DNA from 4 places in the Streptomyces sp. NPDC003247 genome. Region 1 is predicted to be linked to each of the others. Evidence: riboswitches for the same ligand, from Rfam matches in the RefSeq annotation. Region 1 holds a riboswitch; each other region holds the start of a gene.

Region 1 (3,394 bases):
CGCGGGCCTTGAGCCACTTGCCTATCAGGGTCTCGGACTCACCGCCGCTGTTGCCCTCGATCCATGCCGAGTAGGAGTCGGCGGTGTCGACGAAGTTGCCGCCGGCGGCCGTGTAGGCGTCCAGGACGGCGAAGGAGGCGGCCTCGTCGGCGGTCCAGCCGAAGACGTTGCCGCCGAGGGCGAGCGGGAAGACCTCGAGGTCGGAGGAGCCGAGCTTGCGCAGAGACGTCATGCTCCATGGCAACGCCTCGGCCGGAGGCGTGTATTTCACGCCTCCGGCCAAGTGTTCGCAAACATCCGGGAGACCACCTCACCGGCCCCCGGAAGACTCAGGGCCTACGGGACGGCCTCAGGGGTTGAGCCCCTTGTCCCGGAGCCAGGCCGCGGGGTCGACGCCCGTGCTGCTGCCACCGGGGTGGACCTCCAGGTGGAGGTGGGCGCCGGTGACGTTGCCGGTGGCGCCGACGCGGCCGATCACGTCACCGGTGGAGACCTTCTGGCCGACGCTGACACTGATGGACGACTGGTGGGCGAACCAGAGTTCGGTGCCGTCGTCGAGGGTGAGCACGGTCTTGTACCCGTACGACCCGTCCCAGCCCGCCGAGGTGATGGTGCCGCTGTGGATGGCCTTGATCAGGGTGCCGGTGGGGGCGGCGAAGTCGAGGCCGGTGTGGTAGCCGGAGGACCAGTAGGCGCCGGCCTGACCGAACGTCGAGGTGATGGTGTACGAGGAGGTCGGCAGCGTGTACTGCTTGGCGAGCTCGGCGAGGCGCTCGGCCTCGGCCTTCTTCGCGGCCTCCTCGGCGGCCTTCTTCTTCGCGGCGGCGGCCTTGGCCTCCGCCTCCTTCTCCGCCTTGGCGGCCGCGTCGGCCTCGGCCTTGGCGGCGGCGGCCTCGGCGGCGGCCTGCGCCTTGGTCTCGAGCTGGGTCTGCTGCGACTCGGCCTGCGCCATGATCCGGCTGCGCAGCGCCTCGCCGGCGTCGGCGGAGCTGTCGCCGCCGTCGTCGTCGGCGGCCGTGGTGCCGAAGCTGCTGAGGGCGGACGCCGTGGATTCCTCGGGGGTGTCGTCGTCCGAGATCAGGGAACCCACGGAGGGGAGGTCCGGCATGGAGATGGAGACCGGGGGCTTGCCGGTGTTGGCGCTGGCCATGCCGCCCGCGCCGACGGCGGCTATGACACCGACGCCGAGAACGGTGGAGCTGCGGGCGAGTCCGCCGCGCTGCTTCGCGACGCGGTGCCGGCCGCGTACCGGGCGAACGGAATCCGCGGTGGGGTTCCACTCCTCCCAGGGGCCCTCGTCGGTGCGGTAGCCGCCGTAGCCGAAGGTCTGGCTGGGCGCGCTCGGGGCTTCTGGGGCAGGCCGGTTGGACGCCACGCGGGCGTACTCCTTTCCTTCCGTCGCCTACCGGGTTAGCTGACGGGTTCGGAGCGGGAAGGTCTCCTACGCGCGTATACCGGCCGTTACCTCACGGCGGCTCCGCGTGATTCACCCCAAGGTGGTGGTTCCCCGGTTCCCTTACGGGATTCGGCGCGTGCGCACGGAGCCGCCTCTTGTGACGGCTGGGACGACCGCGCTGCGTTATCGAACGTTAATAGACCCGGGGCTGGGTTTCCAAGCCGTTCCCCTTGATCAACAACATTGATGGCCTGGACTTATACCTCAGGGTCGATGAAATCAGGGCGAGTTGACCCGGTGTCGAACACGCTGCGCCCGCCAAGGCCTTTTTGATGGTGACTCAGTTGTTATGCGCAGGGCGCTCACCCGCTCACGTTCCGTGAGGGAGGCGCCGAAGACGTCTGGGCGGACGCCGAAGACGTCTGGGCGGACGCCGAAGACGTCTGGGCGGGCACCGAAGACTCGGGGGCGTGCGCCGGAGGCCCTGGGGGCGCGCGACGGCGCAACACACCGAGGGCCGGAATCCTGTGATCAGGATTCCGGCCCTCGGCCTTCAGTAGCGGGGACAGGATTTGAACCTGCGACCTCTGGGTTATGAGCCCAGCGAGCTACCGAGCTGCTCCACCCCGCGTCGGTATGACACCAGTGTACGCCATCCGCGGGGCCTGAAGCACACGGCTTCCCCGGGGCCGCCCCCCACGGGCCCCGGCCCGGCTCAACCGCCGTGCAGCAGATGCAGGTTGGGCTCCTTGGCCCGTTCCTCGTACTCGGGCAGGACGGCGACGTCGACGCCCGCGGCCGTCAGCAGGCCGGTGCCGTCGGCGTCGGTCACGAAGGTGTCGGGTTCGCGCCAGGCCGTCACCACCCTGCGGACGCCCGCGGCGAGGACGAGGCGGGCGCAGGGGGTCGGGCGGGAGGAGCGGCGGGCGCAGGGTTCGAGGCTGCTGTAGACGGTGGCCGTGGCCAGGCGGGGGTCGGCGGGGTCGATCTTCGCGAGGGCGGCCTCCTCGGCGTGGACGACGGGGTCGCCGGCCTCGCGGGAGTGGCCGCGGGCCAGCTCCGTCCCGTCCGCGGCCACCACCACCGCGCCCACGCTGAACGCGGTCCGCGACGGCGGGCAGGCGGCGGCCAGCTCACAGGCGAGGGCCAGCCAGTGCCGGTCGGCGGCGGTGGGGAGCGGGCCGGCGCCGGGCGCGGTGGGCTCGTAGCGCATCAGGACGACGTCGTCGAGGCGCCGTGTCTCGACCAGGCGCAGCCGTCCGCCCTGGTAGCCGCCGGGCCCGAAGAGCCGGGGCGCGTCCGGGTCGCCCACGAAGAGGGGCGCCAGGACGAGCTGGAGTTCGTCGGCGAGGCCTTCCCGCAGGAGCTGGCTGTGGATGGTGCCGCCGCCCTCCACCATGAGCCGGCGCACGCCCCGGACGTCGTGGAGGTGTTCCAGGAGCCGGCGCCAGTCGAGGCGGGGCCCGAGGGGGACGACGTCGGCGGCGAGGCCGAGCGAGCGGGCGCGCTCGGCGCCCGGGTCGGTGGTGTACACGACTTTCTCGCCGCCGGTGTGCCAGAACAGCGCCGCCGGGTCCAGTTCGCCGGAGCCGCTGACCAGGACCTTGAGGGGGTACTCCGGCCGGCCGGCCGCCCGGCGCGCGGCCCGGCGCTCGGGCGCGTTGACCAGGAGGCGGGGGTTGTCGGCGCGGAGGGTGCCGGCGCCGATCAGGATGGCGTCCACGGAGGCCCGCACCTCGTCGACCCGGTCGAAGTCGGCGGGGCCGGAGAGCAGCAGGCGGTCGGGGCCGGTGTCGTCGAGGTAGCCGTCGAGGGAGACGGCTGCGGACAGCAGGACGTACGGGTACGGCATCGGCGCGGCCTCTCCGGGGACGGTCGACGGGGTCATGGGGTGTGCACGGGGTCCTGGCGCGGCGGGGGTCGGCGGCAGGAGGTCCGCGACTCTTGGGAACTCTTGGTTCAAGTTTGAAACAAACCTACACTGGGAGCATGACGACC
Region 2 (3,394 bases), on a different contig from region 1:
TGCGCGGGACCGCGGACGCGGCGCGCAGCGCGCGCCACCGCTCCCGATCCCCCTCGCCGAGCTCCTCCGGCCCGAGCACACGAACACGTCCACTGCTCAACCTGACCCCCCGATCAAGTCCCCCCTGGACACTTGGACGGTACCGCTCCAGGTAGTTCGGGCGGTAGGTAGCGGAGCATGTTGTTGCCAATCGGTGCAGAGGCCTTTAACCGCCCTGTACCCGGCGTTGCGTGTGAAAGCCGTTTCCGGCCGTCCCTCCCCGTCTTCCCGCGGATCGCCCACAAGGGAAGGTGAGTTGGGGACGGCGGGGATCCGTATTCTCTGATCATGGCCGCACCCTTCGCAGATGCCGCGCGCTGCGCCGCGTACTCCCTCATCGCCACCGACCTGGACGGAACGCTGCTCCGCGGCGACGACACCTTCTCCGACCGGTCCCTCGACGCGCTCGCGCGGGTGGCGGCCGCCGGCGCCCGCCACCTGGTGGTGACGGGCCGCCCGGCACCCCGGGTCCGGCCGCTGCTGGCGAACCTGCACAGCCGGGGACTCGCGGTGTGCGGCCAGGGTGCACAGGTGTACGACGCCGGCGCGGACCGCCTGCTGTGGTCGGTCACCCTGGACCGGGAGCTGGCGGAGACCGCGCTGGGGAAGATCGAGGCCGAGGTCGGCGAGGTGTACGCGGCCGTCGACCAGGACGGCGTCGACGGGCTGACGCTCATCGAGCCGGGCTACCGGATGCCCCACCCGACCCTGCCGGCCCTGCGCGTCGGGTCGCGCGACGACCTGTGGTGCGAGCCCATCAGCAAGGTGCTGCTGCGCCACCCCACCCTGTCCGACGACGAGTTGGCGGCGACGGCCCGCTCGGTGGTCGGTTCGCTCGCGACCGTCACCATGTCCGGGCCGGGCACGGTGGAACTCCAGCCGTGCGGCATCACCAAGGCGACGGGGCTGGCGCTGGCCGCCGAACACCTCGGGCTGAGGCCCGAGGACACGCTGGCCTTCGGTGACATGCCCAACGACATCCCGATGTTCGACTGGGCGGCGCGCGGTGTCGCGATGGCCAACGCCCACCCCGAGCTGAAGGCGGTGGCCGACGAGGTGACGACGTCGAACGAGGACGACGGCGTGGCCGTCGTCCTCGAACGACTCTTCCCCTAGGGCGAGTCCCGTGGGTGTGTCCCGCGGGACACACCCCGCAGGAGCGTGTCCCGCGCCCGGCGTAGGTCAGTACGCGCCGAACACGTTGTCGATGGAGCCGTAGCGCGCGGCCGCGTAGTTGCAGGCCGCGGTGATGTTGGCGACCGGGTCGTACGGGTCGTACGAGGTGCCGGGCACGTGGTACGCGGCGAAGGTCGGGTCGATGACCTGGAGCAGCCCCTTGGACGGGGTGCCCTTGGCCGCGTTGGAGTCCCAGAGGTTGATGGCCTTCGGGTTGCCCGACGACTCGCGGAGGATGTTGCGGTGGATGCCGTTGTACGTGCCCGGGATGCCCCGCTCGGCCATGATCGCGAGCGACTCGCGGATCCAGCCGTCGAGGTTGTCGGGGTACCCGGCGACCGTGGTGGCCGACGTGGTGGTGACCGACGTCGTGGGGGCGGCGGAGGCGCTGGTGGCGGCCATGAACGGAAGGGAGAGCACGGCGGCGCCGGTGCAGACGGCGGCGACGGTGCGGGCGAGGCGGGTGCGGCGGGGCTGAGCGGCAGCAGACATGGCGGAATTCCTCTCCGGCGCCTGCGGGGTGAGCTGTCGGGTTCGGGCGGGGAGGTGCCCGGCCGGCCGCCGTACGGGTACGGCGGCGCGACTTCACCCCTAGCCGGGGCCGTTACGTGCGTGACGTACGGCCCGGCGTTCTACCTGGGTCCCCCGCTCCTGCCGTGCGTGAGTGTTCGTCGATGGGTGGTGAAGGGCGGCGGCAGGATTCGGCGTCCGCCCGACTTGTGGCGGGAACGTATGCGAGAGCACATGTCCGGAACAAGTGGCGGAGTCACACCACACCCCTATTGACCATGATCCGAGCGGTATGGGGTGCTTGATCCTTTGCTGTCGTGAAACGTCAACTGGCTTGGCGCAAAGCGGAGTCACAGGTTTCGGCGTGGGGAGTGAGGTGGGGGTGGGGAGTGAGCCAACTCACCCGTCAGTACAATAGGGGCCAAACGGACAATGAGCCCTAAGTCCTTTGTAAAAGGGCGTGTTGTGCCGGTGAGTCGGCGGCGGGGGTCAGTGGACGGGGCGTGTCGTGCGGTGCAGCCAGGGCGACGCGGCCAGTACGGCCAGGCCGGCGGCGACCGCCATCGCGCCGCTGACGCCGAAGAGGACGGGCCGGGACACGTCGTCGTGGAGCCGCGCCACCTGCGCCTGGATGCCGCCCGCGAGCGCCGCGGAGAGGAACCACAGCGCCGTGGTCCACCCGGCGAACGCGGCCGGGGCGAGCCTGGTGGTGGCCGACAGTCCCGAAGCCTTCACGAGGACGCCGCCGAGGCCGAGCAGCAGGCACGAGCCGACGATCCACCCACCGGACATGGGGTGCGCGTCGCTGCCGCCGTGCCCGCTCGTCGGCACCACCAGCAGCAGGGACGCCGAGCCGCCGAGGACGACCCCGAGTGCGGTCGTGGGCCCGGTGCCCGGCCCGCGGCGGCCCGGCCGCGCCCACAGGAACGCCACCACGGGAGCGAGGGCGGCCTCGGCGGCGCAGAGCGCCGGCAGGTACCAGCTCACCGGGAAGTCGAAGCCGGGGATCGTGGCCCCGGCGCCCGCCGGGGCCGGCAGCAGTGTCGTGGAACATGCCTGGAGGAGCGCGAGGTCGAACGCGGTCGAGGCGAGGAACAGCACGACGCACGGACGCAACCGGCCGCGCTCCCGCGCGGTCACCGCCGGGCTGGTGAACAGCACCGCGAAGCAGGCGACCGGGGCGAGCACCGCGAGCAAGGTGAGCAGGTTCACGACAACGTCAAGGGTGAGCCACCCCGACGCGGCCAGGTAGACCGCGAACGCGGTGACGACCACGGCCCCGGTGACGGCCCGGTGGACCGCCCGGCGTACCGGGGCCGAGCGCGCGAGGGACCGGGGGGAGAGGGCGACCCTGACGGCCGTCGGCGTCGATCGCGGGGTGCGCGTGCGCCTTCGTCCGGTCGGGTGAAGGCTCCCGGTCGGGCGAGGGCGGCCGGTCAGGCTCCCGGTCGGGGGAGGGCTCCCGGTCGGGTGAGGGGGGTCGGTCGGGGGAGGGCTCCCGGTCGGGTGAGGGTGGCCGGTCGGGGGAGGGCTCCCGGTCGGGTGAAGGCTCCCGGTCGGGCGAGGGCGGCCGGTCAGGTGAAGGCGGCCGGTCAGGTGGCGGCGGCCGGTCGCGTACTGCGCCAGGCCGCACGTCATGCCGACCGCGGCCGCCGCGAACCCCCAGTGC
Region 3 (3,394 bases), on a different contig from region 1:
ACATCTCGGAGGAACAGCAGGCGACCCTCGCGCGCCGCGCCGCGGCCATCGGCGTCGAGCTGTTCGTGGTCGACGACGGCTGGTTCGGGGCCCGCACCGGCGACCACGCGGGACTCGGCGACTGGCGCCCCAACCCCGACCGCTTCCCCAACGGCCTCAAGCCGCTCGCGGACCAGGTGCACGCGCTCGGAATGCAGTTCGGCATCTGGGTCGAGCCCGAAATGGTCAATCCGGACAGCGACCTCTACCGGGCGCACCCCGACTGGGTCCAGTTCCAGCCCGGGCGGAAGCGGACGGAATTCCGCAACCAGCTCGTCCTCAACCTCGCCCGCGAGGACGTCCAGGAGTACCTCTGGCAGCAGCTCGACACCCTCCTGTCCAGCGCGCCCGTCGACTACGTCAAGTGGGACTTCAACCGCTGCTTCACCGACGCCGGCTGGCCGGACGACCCCTATCCGCAGCGGCTCTGGGTCGACCACGTGCGCGCCCTGTACGCGCTGTTCGACCGGTTGCGGGCGGCCCACCCGGGCGTCGCCTTCGAGTCCTGCTCCGGTGGCGGTGGGCGGATCGACCTCGGGATCGCGAGCCGGACCGACCAGGTGTGGACGTCCGACAACACCGACCCGCTGGACCGGCTCGCCATCCAGCACGGCTTCAGCCAGGTGCACCCGGCGCGGATCATGGCCGCCTGGGTCACCGACAGCCCCAACACCCAGCTCAACGGCCGGGTCAGCTCGCTGCGCTTCCGGTTCGTCAGTGCCATGGCCGGTGTGCTCGGCGTCGGCGGAGACCTCTCCGAGTGGACCGAGGATGAGCTCACCGAGGCGCGCGGCTGGGTCGAGCTGTACAAGGAGATCCGGCCCCTCGTGCAGCACGGCGACCTGTACCGGCTGCGGCCCCCGGAGGGCGGCCTGAGCGCCGTGCAGTACGTGCGCGGGGACGAGAGCGTCGTCCTCGCCTGGCTCCAGGCGCAGCGCTACGGCGAGCCGGCACCGGCGCTGCGGCTGCGCGGCCTGGACCCGGCAGAGTCGTACGAATGCCTTGAAACGGGTGAAGTGCGCCGAGGGGCGGTGCTGTTGCACCACGGGCTGCGCACCGGGCTGCGCCGCGACCTCGATGCGGCGGTTATCCGGCTGCGTCGCATCTGAGAGTTCTGTCCGGATTGAATTCCTTCATCACAACTCGCTCTGGAATAAAGAAGCCTGGAGGCGTGTCACGTGAGGAGCGTCATATCCGTGACCGTGCGTCGCCCGTCATGCTCACGTAATCAATGCGTTTCTCATGGGCGTTCCGGGAAGTGCGGGCCCCGCGGTACACGGAAAGTGACGGGGAATTCTCACAGAGGATCAAGAGAAAGGCGTGAACAGCGCAACCGCTGCTTGTTCCTGTGCGTCCTGGTCGCTTACGTTCCACACCAATCCGGACGGACGCCCAATCCTGCCGCCGCCCGGAGCCCGCACACACTCACCCGTACGTGGCAGGAGCGGGGGACCCACAGGTAGAACCGCCTGTTCCGGTCTCCGGAACGGCTAGGGGTAAAGCCGTGCCTCGGCGCGGCCGGGCATCTCCAGCCCGCACCCGACAGCTCACCTCGCAGGCGCCGGAGAGGAATGCGACATGCCCGCGAAGGGTAAGCACCGCCGCCCGAAGACCCCGCGCTTCACCCGCTCCATCGCCGTCGCCGGAACGGGCGGCGCCGCGCTCGCCCTCCCGCTCATGGGTGCCGCCGGCGCCCATGCCGCACCGGCCCAGTCGGCGGCCCGGTCGGTCTCCGCCGTCGCGGAGACGTCCGTCCAGGCCGCTCCGGCGGCGCAGCAGGCCGCCGCCGACGCGACGTCCGCCACCGAGACCCGGACCTACACGGTGGTGGCCGGCGACTACCTCTCGAAGATCGCGGACGAGCAGAGCGTCAGCGGCGGCTGGCAGGAGCTGTACGAGGACAACCGTCAGGCCGTCGGCGCGAACCCGTCGCTGATCCACCCGGGCCTCAAGCTGTCGATCGGTGAGAAGGCGGCCACGACCGGTACCACCAAGTCGCCGTCCACGTCGTCCGGTTCCTCCTCCTCGAAGTCGTCGCAGTCGTCGAAGTCCACGCAGTCCTCGACGTCGGCGAAGTCCTCCGGCTCCGCCGCCGGGTCGACCACGGAGAGCGCCGGGAACACCACCGCCTCCAGCGGCTTCGTCCTCCCCGTGGCGAGCGCCGCCATCGGCACCCCGTACCGGATGTCCGGCAGCATGTGGTCCAGCGGCTACCACACCGGCGTCGACTTCGTCGTCTCGACCGGCACCTCCCTCAAGGCCGTCGGCGCGGGCACGGTCGTCTCCGCCGGCTGGGGCGGCGCCTACGGCAACCAGGTCGTCATCAAGCTCGCCGACGGCTACTACGCCCAGTACGCCCACCTCTCCTCGCTCTCCGTCTCGGCCGGCCAGACCGTCTCCGCGGGCCAGCAGATCGGTCTGTCCGGCGCGACCGGCAACGTGACCGGCCCGCACCTGCACTTCGAGATCCGCACCACGCCGAACTACGGCTCGGACATCGACCCGGTCGCCTACCTCCGCTCGCACGGGGTCTCCGTCGGCTGACCGGTCGCACGACCACCCGCCCGACACGCCACCGAAGGCCGGACCCGTTCCCAGGGTCCGGCCTTCGGTGTCTTTGCGCGTTCATGATCACTGTATTGCGGTCGTGTGGCAGGTCCCGCCGGACCGTCGACAGCGGGGGCGGAGGAGGGACACAGTGATCTCCGGCAAGGGACAACCGCTTTCCCCACCCCTTCCGCATGTCCGATTCCTCGAACGCCGTTCGGCTCCGTGGACGGCGGCCGGGCCATCGCGAGGTGGCCGACCACACGACCACGCTCATCGTGAAGGACCACTAGTGAACCCCTCCCGACGCCGAAGAACCGTCGCCGTCACCGCCGCCGCCCTGCTCGCCGGACTCTTCTCCGCGCCCACCGGTCAGGCCGCCGAGCAGCCGCGCCGGATCGTCGAGAACCTCGACCGCGGCCTGGTCGCCGTACCGTCCGGCGAGGGCACCTTCCTCAGCTGGCGCCTGCTCGGCACCGAGTACGCCCGGTACGGCGACGCGATCGCCTTCAACGTGTACAAGAACGGCCGCCGGCTGAACCGCGAGCCGATCAGGAAGTCGACGACCTACCAGGACGACTCCCGGGGCACGGGGACCTACACCGTGCGCGCGGTGGTCGACGGACACGAGCAGCGGCCGAGTTCCGCCGCCCTCGACTTCGCCGACGGGTACGCCGAGATCCCGCTCGCCGCGGCCGACGGCTACACCGTCCAGCACGCCTGGCCCGGCGACCTCGACGGCGACGGACGCTACGAGCTCGTCGTCAGCCGGCTCTCCCAGACCCGGGACAGGTCCGACCTGCTGGAG
Region 4 (3,394 bases), on a different contig from region 1:
GCCGGCGCGCCCTCCCTGGCCTGGCTGGACGTGAAGACCTCCGGCGACGTGGAGGTGCCCGTCATCGAGGCCGCCATCGACGAGGAGCTCGCCCGGTTCGCCGAGGAGGGCCCCACGCCGGAGGAGATGGAGCGGGCCCAGGCCCAGCTGGAGCGCGAGTGGCTGGACCGTCTCGGCACGGTCGCCGGCCGCGCCGACGAACTGTGCCGGTTCGCCGTGCTCTTCGGCGACCCGCAGCTCGCCCTGACCGCCGTCCAGCGCGTGCTGGAGGTCACGGCGGAGGAGGTGCGGGAGGTCGCCGAGGCCCGTCTGCGTCCCGACAACCGGGCCGTGCTGGTCTACGAGCCCGTCGAGGGCGCTGAAGAAGGCGCCGAGGGCGCCGAGGGCGCCGACGACACCACCGACGCGGACGAGAACGAGGAGGCGGCCAAGTGACCGAGCTCGCCACGATGGACTTCCACCCCCAGCCGCAGGCGGGCGACGCCAGGCCGTGGGCGTTCCCGGCCCCCGCGCGCGGGGCGCTCGACAACGGCCTGACCGTCCTGCACTGCCACCGCCCGGGGCAGCAGGTGATCGCCGTCGAGATCATCCTCGACGCGCCCCTGGACGCCGAGCCGGCCGGTCTCGACGGTGTCGCCACGATCATGGCGCGGGCCTTCTCGGAGGGCACCGACAAGCACTCCGCCGAGGAGTTCGCCGCCGAGCTGGAGCGCTGCGGCGCGACCCTCGACGCGCACGCCGACCACCCCGGCGTCCGGCTGAGCCTGGAGGTCCCGGCCTCCCGCCTGGCCAAGGCCCTCGGTCTGATCGCCGACGCCCTGCGGGCACCCGCGTTCGCCGACAGCGAGGTCGAGCGCCTGGTGCGCAACCGCCTCGACGAGATCCCGCACGAGCTGGCCAACCCCTCCCGGCGTGCCGCCAAGGAGCTCTCCAAGGAGCTCTTCCCGGCCGGCACGCGCATGTCGCGTCCGCGCCAGGGCACCGCCGACACGGTCGAGAAGATCGACTCCGGGGCCGTCCGGGCCTTCTACGAGAAGCACGTCCGCCCCGCCACGGCCACCGCGGTGGTCGTCGGCGATCTGACGGACATCGACCTCGACGCGCTCCTCGGCGACACCCTGGGCGCCTGGACGGGCTCCTCGGCCCAGCCGCGGCCGGTGCCGCCGGTGACCGCCGACGACACCGGCCGGGTCGTCATCGTGGACCGCCCCGGCGCCGTCCAGACGCAGCTGCTGATCGGCCGCATCGGTCCCGACCGGCACGCGCGCGTGTGGCCCGCGCAGGTGCTCGGCACGTACTGCCTCGGCGGCACCCTCACCTCCCGCCTGGACCGCGTCCTGCGCGAGGAGAAGGGCTACACCTACGGCGTGCGCTCCTTCGGCCAGGTGCTGCGCTCCGCGCCGGACGGCACGGGCGCCGCGATGCTCGCCATCAGCGGCTCCGTGGACACCCCCAACACCGGCCCCGCGCTGGAGGACCTCTGGAAGGTGCTGCGCACCCTCGCCGCCGAGGGGCTCACCGACGCCGAGCGGGACGTCGCCGTGCAGAACCTGGTCGGTGTCGCGCCGCTGAAGTACGAGACCGCCGCGGCCGTGGCCGGCACCCTGGCCGACCAGGTCGAGCAGCACCTGTCCGACGACTACCAGGCGACGCTGTATCAGCAGCTCGCCGCGACCGGCACCGTGGAGGCCACCGCGGCGGTCGTCAGCGCCTTCCCGGTGGACCGCCTGGTGACCGTGCTCGTCGGTGACGCCGGCCGGATCAAGGACGCGGTCGAGGCCCTGGGCATCGGTGAGGTGAAGGTCGTCCCGGCCGAGTAGCGACGGGGGTCCCCCTGCGGCGAGGTGCGCGCCCCGAGGTGGCAGGGACGCGTGCGGGGCCCTGGCGACCGGCCGGTCGCCAGGGCCCTTCGACGTCTGAAAGGGATGTCCGAATTGAGGGAGAGGCTGCCTGTCTGCCCTGTGGCATGCGCTACAAAAACCCCGGCACGTTTGGGGATCGATCACGGGCGCGTCTAGGTTCGTCCGGGCTGTTCGTCGGGCAGTGCGCCGCGTCCGCGGCACCGGACAGCCATCGCCGAGTCCCCGTACGGCGCGAGCCAGGGGAGCCGGGGACCCAACGATGAAGTCCCTGGGGTGAATCGGACGCCCGCGCGTGTCGCGAGGGGGTCCGTAGGAGACCTTCCTGCTCCGAACCCGTCAGCTAACCCGGTAGGCGAGAGGGAAGGAAAGGACCGCTCAACTTCATGGCGTTCACCTGCGCCACCGGGAAGCACCGTCGTCCCGGCCGGATGAAGCGCACCTCCGCCCGCGCGGCGGGCATCGCGGCGCTCACCACCACCGGCGTCATCGGCACCGCCGCCTCCGGTCCCGCCCTCGCCGCGGAGCCCTCCGCCGAGCAGACCGGGCTCATCCCCGTCGTCGCCATCGGTGACACGGTCGCCGAGCGGATCGACGAGCAGGCCGCCGCGCAGAAGCAGGCCGCGCAGGCGGAGGCCGCGCGCAAGGAGGCCGCCGCCGAGGCCGCCGAGAGGGTCAAGGAGGAGCGCGAGGCACGTGCCCGCGCCGCCCGTGAGGCCGAGCGCAAGCGCCTCAACGCCTTCGTGGCGCCGATCACCGGCTCCTACGTCTCCACCGCCTACCGGGCGAGCAGCTCCCTGTGGTCGTCCGGGAGCCACACCGGCATCGACTTCCACGCCTCGACCGGCACCACCGTGCACGCGGTCGGCACCGGCACCGTCGTCGAGGCCGGCTGGGGCGGTGCCTACGGCAACCAGGTCGTGCTCCGGATGAGCGACGGCACGTACACCCAGTACGGCCACCTGTCGTCGATCAGCGTCTCGGTGGGCCAGAAGGTCACCGCCGGCCAGCGGATAGCCCTCTCCGGCGCGACCGGCAACGTCACCGGCCCGCACCTGCACTTCGAGGCCCGCACGAGCGCCGAGTACGGCTCGGACATCGACCCGGTCGCCTACCTCCGCAAGCACGGTGTGAGCCTCTGACCACGTCGGGGGCCGATCTCCTGAACGACGTCAGGGGCCCGGCCTCCGGCGACACCCGGTGACGCACGCGAACCGCCGGCACCACCCGGCGACGCGTCCCCGCCTGTGACGGCACCCGGCGACACATCCTCCCGCCCCGGCCCCCGCGGCCGGGGCTTTCGCCGTTTTCATGCGCCTCGTTGTCCAAAAAATATCCCTGGATTCCGGCCCGCCGTCGGAATGTGCGGCTCACTGCAATAGAGTCACTGAACACACGTCATTCGTCGACGTTTCACGGGGATTAAGGCGGAGGTCGGTCATGCGTATTCCGGCGCACTCGGTGTGCACGGCCATCCGGGACGACATCGTCGCGGGTGTCTACGAGCGCGGCAGCCGCCTCACCGAGGAACTCCT

The links. A riboswitch is a leader RNA that binds a small molecule or an ion and turns the genes downstream of it on or off. The one in region 1 is predicted to bind cyclic di-AMP.
Region 2: linked by a shared signal. The riboswitch ahead of ACFYWQ_RS05575 (transglycosylase SLT domain-containing protein) and the one ahead of ACFYWQ_RS23540 (M23 family metallopeptidase) in region 1 are both predicted to bind cyclic di-AMP.
Region 3: linked by a shared signal. The riboswitch ahead of ACFYWQ_RS33790 (peptidoglycan DD-metalloendopeptidase family protein) and the one ahead of ACFYWQ_RS23540 (M23 family metallopeptidase) in region 1 are both predicted to bind cyclic di-AMP.
Region 4: linked by a shared signal. The riboswitch ahead of ACFYWQ_RS13155 (M23 family metallopeptidase) and the one ahead of ACFYWQ_RS23540 (M23 family metallopeptidase) in region 1 are both predicted to bind cyclic di-AMP.

What each region holds. Positions count from the first base shown of each region.
Region 1 covers NZ_JBIAPF010000007.1:19,326-22,719, forward strand. Annotated here, with positions in the region: gene ACFYWQ_RS23535 (aldo/keto reductase) at 1-232, opposite strand, end outside; gene ACFYWQ_RS23540 (M23 family metallopeptidase) at 350-1,375, opposite strand; cyclic di-AMP (ydaO/yuaA leader) riboswitch at 1,383-1,541, opposite strand; tRNA gene ACFYWQ_RS23545 (tRNA-Met) at 1,954-2,027, opposite strand; gene ACFYWQ_RS23550 (dihydrofolate reductase family protein) at 2,112-3,248, opposite strand; gene ACFYWQ_RS23555 (MarR family winged helix-turn-helix transcriptional regulator) at 3,386-3,394, shown strand, end outside.
Region 2 covers NZ_JBIAPF010000002.1:155,926-159,319, forward strand. Annotated here, with positions in the region: gene ACFYWQ_RS05565 (GNAT family N-acetyltransferase) at 1-79, opposite strand, end outside; gene ACFYWQ_RS05570 (HAD family hydrolase) at 328-1,155, shown strand; gene ACFYWQ_RS05575 (transglycosylase SLT domain-containing protein) at 1,222-1,707, opposite strand; cyclic di-AMP (ydaO/yuaA leader) riboswitch at 1,713-1,892, opposite strand; gene ACFYWQ_RS05580 (peptide MFS transporter) at 2,215-3,394, opposite strand, start outside.
Region 3 covers NZ_JBIAPF010000012.1:155,450-158,843, forward strand. Annotated here, with positions in the region: gene ACFYWQ_RS33785 (alpha-galactosidase) at 1-1,148, shown strand, start outside; cyclic di-AMP (ydaO/yuaA leader) riboswitch at 1,456-1,613, shown strand; gene ACFYWQ_RS33790 (peptidoglycan DD-metalloendopeptidase family protein) at 1,618-2,583, shown strand; gene ACFYWQ_RS33795 (hypothetical protein) at 2,879-3,394, shown strand, end outside.
Region 4 covers NZ_JBIAPF010000003.1:867,496-870,889, reverse strand. Annotated here, with positions in the region: gene ACFYWQ_RS13165 (M16 family metallopeptidase) at 1-435, shown strand, start outside; gene ACFYWQ_RS13160 (M16 family metallopeptidase) at 432-1,820, shown strand; cyclic di-AMP (ydaO/yuaA leader) riboswitch at 2,065-2,232, shown strand; gene ACFYWQ_RS13155 (M23 family metallopeptidase) at 2,246-3,001, shown strand; gene ACFYWQ_RS13150 (GntR family transcriptional regulator) at 3,300-3,394, shown strand, end outside.